Regions from separate parts of the Paenibacillus sp. GCM10023250 genome, predicted to be linked through region 2. Evidence: riboswitches for the same ligand, from Rfam matches in the RefSeq annotation. Region 2 holds a riboswitch; the other holds the start of a gene.

Region 1 (4,785 bases), on a different contig from region 2:
GATGTCCGCGCCGCCGAGGATCGCCTGCTCCATGACCTCCAGCACGCTTCGCCCGGGATGGTAATTCGCCGCCGTGATGGCGTAGAGCTTGAAATCCCGCCAGTTTCGTTTCTCCATGCTTCTTCTCCTCTCGCTTGTAACGCCCCGTTACCCGGAGGCGCCTCCCGCCGGGCGCCGCCAGGCCGCGGCTTCCGCGGAAACCGCCGTCCGCCTACGAATAGATCGACCCGCCGCCCGAACGGAACGCGCTCGCCTGCTCCTTCATGCCGGCCTCGATCGCCTCGCGCGACTCCAGCCCGTTCGCCTCCGCGTAATCGCGGATGTCCTGCGTGATCCGCATGCTGCAGAACTTCGGCCCGCACATGGAGCAGAAATGCGCCGACTTCGCCGCCTCCGCCGGCAGCGTCTCGTCGTGGTACGCCATCGCCCGCTCGGGGTCGAGCGACAGGTGGAACTGATCCTTCCAGCGGAACTCGAACCGCGCCTTCGACAACGCGTCGTCGCGCAGCCGCGCCCGCGGATGGCCTTTGGCGAGGTCGGCGGCGTGGGCGGCGATCTTGTATGTGATGACGCCGTCCTTCACGTCCTCCCGGTTCGGCAGACCCAGATGCTCCTTCGGGGTCACGTAGCAGAGCATCGCCGTCCCGAACCAGCCGATCATCGCGGCCCCGATCGCCGACGTGATGTGGTCGTAGCCCGGCGCGATGTCCGTCGTCAGCGGCCCGAGCGTATAGAACGGCGCTTCTTGGCACACCTCGAGCTGGCGGTCCATGTTCTCCTTGATCAGGTGCATCGGCACGTGGCCCGGCCCTTCGATCATGACCTGCACGTCGTGCTTCCACGCGATCCGCGTCAGCTCGCCGAGCGTCTCCAGCTCCGCGAACTGCGCCTCGTCGTTGGCGTCGGCGATGGAGCCCGGACGCAGGCCGTCCCCGAGCGAGAACGCCACGTCGTACCGTTTCATAATCTCGCAGATTTCCTCGAAATGCGTGTACAGGAAATTCTCCCGGTGATGCGCCAGGCACCACGCCGCCAGGATCGAGCCGCCGCGCGACACGATGCCCGTGACGCGCTTCGCCGTGAGCGGAATGTAGCGGAGCAGCACGCCCGCGTGAATCGTGAAATAGTCCACGCCCTGCTCCGCCTGCTCGATCAGCGTGTCCCGGAACACCTCCCACGTCAGGTCCTCCGCCTTGCCGTCCACCTTCTCGAGCGCTTGGTAGATCGGCACCGTGCCGACCGGCACCGGCGAATTGCGGACGATCCATTCGCGCGTCGTATGGATGTTTTTGCCGGTAGACAGGTCCATGATCGTGTCGGCGCCCCAGCGCGTCGCCCACGTCATCTTCTCGACCTCTTCCTCGATCGACGACGCGACGGCGGAGTTGCCGATGTTCGCGTTGATCTTCACGTGAAAGGCGCGCCCGATGATCATCGGCTCGCTCTCGGGATGGTTGACGTTGGCGGGAATGATCGCCCGCCCGGCGGCCACCTCGCTGCGCACGAACTCCGGCGTCATGCCCTCGCGGATCGCGATGTATTCCATCTCGGGCGTCACGATGCCGCGCCGCGCGTAATGCAGCTGCGTCACGTTCCGGCCCTCCCGCGCCCGCAGCGGCCGCCGCGTCAAGCCCGGGAACGTCTCCGCGCCCCGAGCCGAAGCGGCCCCCTCGCTGTGAAAGCCGTTATCGAGCGGCGCGACCGTCCGTCCCTCGTACGCCTCCGTATCGCCCCGCTCCGCGATCCAGCCGCCGCGCAGCGCTGGCAACCCCCGTCTAAAGTCCGTCTCGTACGCTTCGTCGGTATAAGGTCCGCTCGTATCGTACACGGCGACCGGCTCATTATCCCGTATATCACCGTTCCTGGCTTCCGTCTGCGTCAGGCCGATCTCGCGCATCGGCACGCGGATGTCGGGACGGCTCCCTTCCACATATACTTTGCGGCTCCCCGGCAGCGGCGTCGTCATAATCGTCATTTCGCATCTCCTCCTCATAGTCGTCCATCTCGGCGGAAACGCACCAGGAGGCCGGGCGAAGGAACGGGAGGCGCGCGCGCGCGAACGGGACCGTGCCGCGCGGCAGCGAGAGCCGCCAAGCGAGACGCTTCGCCGCAACTTGCCTGAGCACGGCTTGCGGCCGACGAATGGCGCAAGCGCAAAAAAACCGCTCCGGCGAAGGAGCGGTTCATGTCGCGGTCGTCTGCCCGCCGCCTGCGGCACGCGCAGACGGCGGACGGAATCGGCTTCGGACGGCAGGGCATGATCGCCTCCCGCGCCGTACGGCCGATTCGAAGTCGCACGTACATTTCCCACTTTCCTACGCTGGCATGACCCAGATCAGGTTCGAAGGGACCAAGGCATCTGCCTTATCTCAGCCCGTGCGGGCGCCCCTAGTGGATTCCTGACAAGACTATACCCCTCGAGGGAAAAGTTGTCAACGCATCGAATGCCGCCAGGAAGAAAAAGGATTGACAATTTCCACTATCTGCCTATATACTAACTATAAAATATTAAGTTCATTACTTTATGTTATTAATTATCCGGAGGTTTTGCCCATGCCCACTTCCAAATGGCTTGTCGACGCGACGCACAGCAGCGTAGATTTTACGATCAAGCACATGATGATCGCGAAAGTGAAAGGCACCTTCCACGAGTTCAGCGCCGAGATCGAAGCGGATCCGGACGATCTGACGACGGCGAATATCCGGTTCGACGTGACGCTCGCCAGCATCGACACGCGCAACGCGGACCGCGACAACCACCTGCGCACGGGCGATTTCTTCGATATCGAACACTATCCCACGATGACGTTCCAGTCGACCTCCATCGCGAAGACGGGCGAGGGCGAATACGACGTGACCGGCAGCCTCACCCTCCGCGGCTTGACCCGTCCGGCCACGTTCAGCGTGACGTACGAGGGCAGCGGCAAGGATCCGTGGGGCAACGAGAAGGTCGGCTTCAGCGCGCAAGGCGCGATCAGCCGCAGCAGCTTCGGCCTGACGTACAACGCGGTCCTCGAAACCGGCGGCGTGCTGATCGGCGACGAAGTGAAGGTCGCCATCGAGCTCGAAGCCGCCAAGGCGGGCTGATATTGCGTGTTGTCCTTGCCGCCCGCGCAGAGCAAGGACGTCCCGTCCGAATTAGCAGATACACAAACAGCGGCCGCCCCGCAGGTAACGGGGCGGCCGCTGTTTGTGTGCGGTCCTTCTCTATGCGCGAATCCGAGAACAACTATCCTTGCAATCCTTCAGTCGCGCCGGGGGAGCGGTCGGTCTGCGCATGCACCTCGGCCGTCAGCTTGCGCAGCTGCTCGCGCAGCGCGACGATGCCGTCCGGGGTCAGGCTCGTCTGGCAGAAGACGCGCTCCGGGATGTCCGTCGCCCGCTCCTTGAGCGCCCGTCCGTCCGCGGTCAGCCGGACGATGACGCTGCGCTCGTCCTGCAGGTCCCGCTCCCGGCGCAGCAGTCCCATCGCCTCGAGCTTCTTGAGCAGCGGCGTCAGCGTTCCGGAATCCAGGTACAGCCGCCGGCCGAGCTCCTTCACGGGCACTTCGTCCTTCTCCCACAGCGCCAGCAGGGTGACGTATTGCGTATACGTCAGGCCGAGCTCGTCGAGGAAGGGACGGTACAGCTTCGTCACCTCGCGCGCGCAGGAATAGAGGGCAAAACAGAGCTGATTGTCCAGCTCGAGCATCGCGCTCTTGTCCATGGTTCGTCTCTCCAATCTATGTCAATGCAATTAAATTGCATACAATTCATATGGTTAGAATATCAGCTGACCCGAGGGCTGTCAACTGATTTCCTTGCCTGCTCCGCGCTGCAGCTTCATGAAGGCCCTGAGCATCGCGATGCGCCAGACGGCGATCATGCCGAACGCCAGCACGAAGAACAAGGCGCCCGTCTGCGGAATCGACACCTTCGACTCCACCGCGTCGTGCGCCAGCAGGCGGACGATAAGCAGGCCGAGCAGGATGAAGATGAACATTTTGGACCGCTTCAGGACGATCTCGCCGCCGACCCGCTCCAGCTTGGACGTGCGGATCAGCGGATAGGCGAACACGGTCGCGCCCGCGGCGAAGGCGATCAGCGCCCACGTCCACGGCACATGCGTCTCGGGCACGATGAACATCAGGAAGCCGGTGGACATGCCGAGCGGCGGGATGATGATTTTCCGCATGTTCGTCGGCCGGTTGCTGGCACGCAGCCGCAGGAACATGACCGCCACGCCGGAGAGCAGCGTCACGACGATCGATGCGGCGTGGCCGAATGAAAACGAATTCGGATGAAAGCTCATCTAGAGCGCACTCCTTTGCGGCAAGCTCCGCGGTCGGTTCGACGGTTCTGGCGAAGCAGCCGTCTCTCCATCTATCCTACCTATTTTGCGCCGTTGTTGCAAACGCCGCCATTCCCGCAGAGACGCCCCGCTTCGGCTCGGACGGGCGCGTCGGCGCGGATATTCGCGGCCGGCTTGCGGACCGGCTTGTCCGCGTCCGCGAGGCGCTATCATCGGTTCAGCCTCCCTCGGGGACGATCGCCTTGACCCGGCCCACGTCGCCGCTCTGCAGGCGGACCTTGATGCCGTGGGGATGATTCGGCGAATTTGTCAAAATATCCTTAACCACGCCGCGGGTCAGGCGCCCGGTCGGCTGGTCCTTCTTCAATACGATATCGACCGTGAGGCCCGGCCGGATGTTCGCGCGCAGTTGTCCGTTTGTGCTCATGCGGGGCAGCGCTCCTTCTCGTCGGTTTTCTGTTCCCCATCATAATCCAGCGGGCAGGCGAAGTAAA
Region 2 (4,785 bases):
ACGATTCGCTCGACCTCGCCTCGCAGCGCGTGCATGCCGCCGTGCCGGGCCGCATGGATGAACGTCACCTTGCGCTCCGGCTGCGTCTCCGCCAGCGCGCGCAGCATGCTGACCATCGGCGTCAGGCCGACGCCGCCGCTGATGAGCACGACCGGGCGCGTGTCGCGCCGGTCGAGCGTGAAGTCGCCCGCGGGTGCCGACAGCGGCAGCACGTCGCCTTCCCGAATCTCCTCGTGTAAGTACACCGATAAGCGGCCGGCCGGCAGCTCCGGCACCGTGTTCTCCCGCTTCACCGATATCCGGTAATACCCCGCCCCCGGCGAGCCCGACAAGCTGTACTGGCGGATGTGCGTCCGGTCCTCGCCCGGAATGTCCAGCTTCACGCTGATGTATTGGCCGGGCTCGAACGATGCGATCGGGCCGCCGTCCGCCGGCACGAGATAGAAGGACGTGATGACCTCGCTCTCGCGCTCCTTCCGCGACACCTTGAACGGCCGGAAGCCTTCCCAGCCGCCCGGCTGCGTCTCCGCCTGCTTGTACATATCCGCCTCGACGCCGATGAACGCGCTCGCGATCATGCCGTACGCCTCCGCCCAAGCGCCGAGGATGTCGTCCGTCGCGGCGTCGCCGAGCACTTCTTTGATCGCGCCGAGCAGGTGCTCGCCGACGATCGGGTAATGCTCCGGCTTGACGCCGAGGCTGCGGTGCTTGTGCGCGATGCCCTTCACGACCGGCAAAATCGACTCCAGCTTATCGATGTGGGCGGCCGCCGCGTAGACCGCGTTCGCGAGCGCCGTCTGCTGCCGGCCCTGCTTCTGGTTGGCATGGTTGAAAATATTCAGCAGCTCCGGATGAGCCTCGAACAGCCGCTGGTAGAAGCGCTTCGTAATCGCCGTGCCGTGCACCTCCAGCACCGGTACCGTCGATTTGATGATGTCGATCGTCTCTTGCTTCAGCATGTTGCATCCCCGCTTTCGTGTGGCTTTGTGTTCATGGTTTCAGTATACGGCCGCGAGGAGCTCCGCCTTGTGATTGCGATCACAGCGTTTGAGAAAAAAGTGTGTCGGTATGGAACCGGTCCTCCCCTCCGCTTTCCGCCGGACGCGCGATTTTTGCCTATTTATAAAGATCGCGAGCGCCATGGGCGACGTCATGCAGGACGCCGAGCGGACCTCGCGGCTCGCGCGCGACCAGCCCGCCAGCTCGCAGGAGCCGACGTCCTTCGTGCGGGTGATCGAGACGATCACGCAGGAGCTCGAGAGCATCCGCTAGCGGGCAGGCGGCTCGGTCCGACGCCCGGCGGCCACCGGTGGCTCGAGCCGCGCCCGGCTGCGAAAGCCGACACCTGGCGGCCAACGCCGGCGGGGCCGCGGCCCGCATGGCGGCGCGGACGGACGTCCTTTTCACGCCGCCTCGCGTTATGCTATAGTAGGAGCAACCGAATACCCGTTTTATTCGCTAGGGGAGTCTGACGACTGAGACGCGGAGCCGAAACCGCGGACCCTTGGAACCTGATCTGGGTAATGCCAGCGTAGGGAAGTGAATGGAATTCCAACACGACGACGCGTTTGGCGTTCGTTTCGCGGACCCGCCCATTCCTTCCCGGAGGAATCGGCGGGTTTTTTCGTATGCGCCCGAAAGGAGAATGTCCGCATGACGACCGTACTATCGCTGCGCGAGGTTTCGTTCGGCTATGGCGCCGGAGCAGGCGGCCGGCTGTTCGCGGGCTTGTCGATGCACGTGGCGGAAGGCGAGTTCGTCTCCGTCGTCGGCGCGAGCGGCTCGGGCAAGAGCACGCTCTTCAAGCTGATCGCCGGCCTCCTCGAGCCGGCCTCCGGCGACATCGCGCTGTACGGGGAACGCGCCGCCCGCCGGCTCGGCCGCGTCGGCTACATGCCGCAGCGGGACTTGCTGCTCCCGTGGCGCACCGTGATGGACAACTGCCTGCTGCCGCTCGAGCTGGCGCCGCGGGGACGCGCGAAGGACGGCGCCGCCGAGGTCCGGCGGCTGCTCGCGCGCTTCGGCCTGGAGGGGCGGGAGCGGGCCTACCCCGACGAGCTGTCCGGCGGCATGCGGCAGCGGGTCGCGCTGCTGCGCACGGTCCTGACGGGGCGGCCGCTGCTGCTGCTCGACGAGCCGTTCGGCGCGCTCGACGCCATGACCAAGCGGGAGCTGCACCGCTGGCTGCTCGGGCTCTGGGGCGGCCTCGACAAGAGCGTCCTATTCATCACGCACGACCTCGAGGAGGCGCTCCTGCTGAGCGACCGCGTCTATCTGATGCCCGCGGCCGGCAGCGGGGAAGGCTTGCGGGAGCTGCGCCCCTGCCTGCCGCGGCCGCGGGACGCAAGCCTCAAATACGAGCCGGGCTTCGTGAAGCTCCGGCGGGAATTGGAGCAGCTGCTGGATGAACAGACGACGACCGTTCCGTGACCCGCTGTCCGCGCTGCTGGAGCGGTACGGCCTGTTCGCGCTCCTGCTGCTCGCGCTGCTCGGCGGCTGGGAGTGCGCCGTGCGGCTCGGCTGGGTGCCGTTCTTCATCCTGCCGGCCCCGACCGCGATCGCCGGCGCGCTCGGCCGGGATGCCGGCCCGCTGCTCGGCCGCCATCTGGCCGCCACGGCGTCGGAGGCCGCGCTCGGCTTCCTGCTCTCGGTCGCCGGAGGCGTGCTGCTCGCGGCGCTGATGCGCCAATACACCTGGCTGAACAAGGCGCTGTACCCGTTCATCGTCGTCAGCCAGACGATTCCGCTCATCGCGCTCTCCCCCGTGTTCATCCTGTGGTTCGGGTACGCGGTTTGGAGCAAGGTCGCGGTCGTGTTCCTAACCGCATTCTTCCCGATCGTCGTCGGTACCTACGACGGGCTCGGCCGGGGCGACGCCGGCTACCGCGAGCTGCTGCTGACGATGGGCGCGGGCCGCTGGGCGATCTTCCGCAAGGTGCAGGCGCCGCTCGCGCTGCCGTCGTTCTTCTCCGCCCTCAAGCTGTCCGTCGTCTACAGCGTCGTCGGCGCGACGATCGGCGAATGGCTCGGCGGCACCGAAGGGCTCGGCTATTTCAGCCGCCGCATGTCCGGCGGCCTGCAGACGGACGCCATGTTCGCGGCGGTCTTCCTGCTGTCGGCGCTCGGCGTCGCGTTCTTCCTCGCCGTCTCGCTGCTCGAAACCATCCTGCTTCGCAAAAGAAAGAGGGATTCCTCATGAAAAAGCCATCGTTATTCGTATTCCCGATGCTTATCGCCGCGGCGCTGCTCGCGCTTGGCGGCTGCGGCTCGACGCCGGGCGGCGGCGCGAACGCCGGCAGCGGCACGGCCGCCGATACCGGCGAGGGCGCCAATGCCCCGGGCGGCAGCCAGACGCCGCCGCAAAAAATCTCGCTCATGCTGGACTGGTACCCCAACGCGGTCCATTCGTTCCTGTACGCCGCCGAGGCGCAGGGGTATTTCGCGAAAGCCGGACTCGACGTCGACATCCGCATGCCCGCCGAGACCAACGACGCCCTGAAGCTCGTCGCCGCCGGCAAGGTCGACCTCGCGCTCACGTACCAGCCGCAGGTGCTGATGGCCCGCGGGGAGCGCATTCCCGTGAAAGCGATCGCCGCGGTCGTGCGCCATCCGCTCAACCATCTGATGGTGCCGGCGGGCAGCGGCGTCCGGTCGCCGAAGGACCTCGCCGGCAAGACGATCGGCTTCTCGTCCATCCCCCTCTACGAGGCGATGGCGCGCACCATGATCGAAGCGGACGGCGGCGATCCGGATGCCGCGAAGCTGATCGACGTCGGCTACGATCTAATCCCGGCGGTATCCACGAGCAAGGTCGACGCCATCATCGGCGGCTTCATCAATCACGAACAGCTGATCCTAGACAAAGACGGCCATCCCGTTAACTCGATCGATCCCGCCGCGTACGGCGTGCCGGACTATTACGAGCTCGTGCTGGCCGCGAGCGACGACGGTCTGAAGGCGAAGCAGGACCTGTTCACGAAGTTCGTGCAGGCCGCGGCCGAGGGGCAGCGCTACGTGGAGGCGCATCCGGACGACGCGCTGAAGATGCTGCTCGAGCACGAAGACGGCGGCTCCCCGCTCGACCCGTCCATCGAGGCGAAGAGCCTGGTCATTCTGCTGCCGCTCATGACGGACAAGGACGCACCCTTCGGCGCGCAGGATCCCGCATCCTGGGACCGCGTGAACGACTGGCTCGCGGATCACGACCTGCTCGGCGCGGACGTCAAGGCCGCGGACGCATTCGTCAATCTGACCGGCTAACGGCTCGATCGGCAAGCTAAATGACCTTACCGGCCCGGAGGAACCCCGATGTCGGACCGGCGAACACGAAAGCTTAGAGGAGGAATGACGATGACGACCATTACCAAAGCGCTCACGATCGCCGGCTCGGACAGCGGCGGCGGCGCGGGCATTCAGGCCGACCTGAAGACGTTTCAGGAGCTCGGCGTCTACGGCATGTCCGCGCTGACGGCGGTGACGGCGCAAAACACGCTCGGCGTTCAAGGCGTTTATCCGCTCGAGCCCGCGGCCGTCGCCGCGCAGCTGGACGCGATCGGCGCCGATTTGCCCCCGGACGCGGTCAAGACGGGGATGCTGTTCAGCTCCGCGATCATCGGCACCGTCGCGGACAAGGCGCGCGAATACGGCTGGCGGAATCTCGTCATCGACCCCGTCATGGTCGCCAAGGGCGGCTCGCGGCTGCTGCTCCGGGAAGCGGTCGACGCGCTCGTGACGCGGCTGATGCCGCTCGCGCTCGTGACGACGCCGAATATTCCCGAGGCCGAG

The links. A riboswitch is a leader RNA that binds a small molecule or an ion and turns the genes downstream of it on or off. The one in region 2 is predicted to bind thiamine pyrophosphate.
Region 1: another riboswitch for thiamine pyrophosphate. It lies ahead of thiC (phosphomethylpyrimidine synthase ThiC); the one in region 2 lies ahead of ACFPB1_RS13160 (ABC transporter ATP-binding protein).

The regions. Positions count from the first base shown of each region.
Region 1 is NZ_JBHSHY010000069.1:9,824-14,608, reverse strand. Features, by position in the region: gene thiE (thiamine phosphate synthase) at 1-117, opposite strand, end outside; gene thiC (phosphomethylpyrimidine synthase ThiC) at 212-1,975, opposite strand; TPP riboswitch at 2,296-2,400, opposite strand; gene ACFPB1_RS26700 (YceI family protein) at 2,554-3,087, shown strand; gene ACFPB1_RS26695 (MarR family winged helix-turn-helix transcriptional regulator) at 3,230-3,706, opposite strand; gene ACFPB1_RS26690 (CcdC family protein) at 3,788-4,291, opposite strand; gene ACFPB1_RS26685 (YwbE family protein) at 4,509-4,718, opposite strand.
Region 2 is NZ_JBHSHY010000013.1:138,622-143,406, reverse strand. Features, by position in the region: gene hmpA (NO-inducible flavohemoprotein) at 1-959, opposite strand, end outside; gene ACFPB1_RS13165 (hypothetical protein) at 1,069-1,272, shown strand; TPP riboswitch at 1,451-1,555, shown strand; gene ACFPB1_RS13160 (ABC transporter ATP-binding protein) at 1,654-2,430, shown strand; gene ACFPB1_RS13155 (ABC transporter permease) at 2,405-3,199, shown strand; gene ACFPB1_RS13150 (ABC transporter substrate-binding protein) at 3,196-4,260, shown strand; gene thiD (bifunctional hydroxymethylpyrimidine kinase/phosphomethylpyrimidine kinase) at 4,351-4,785, shown strand, end outside.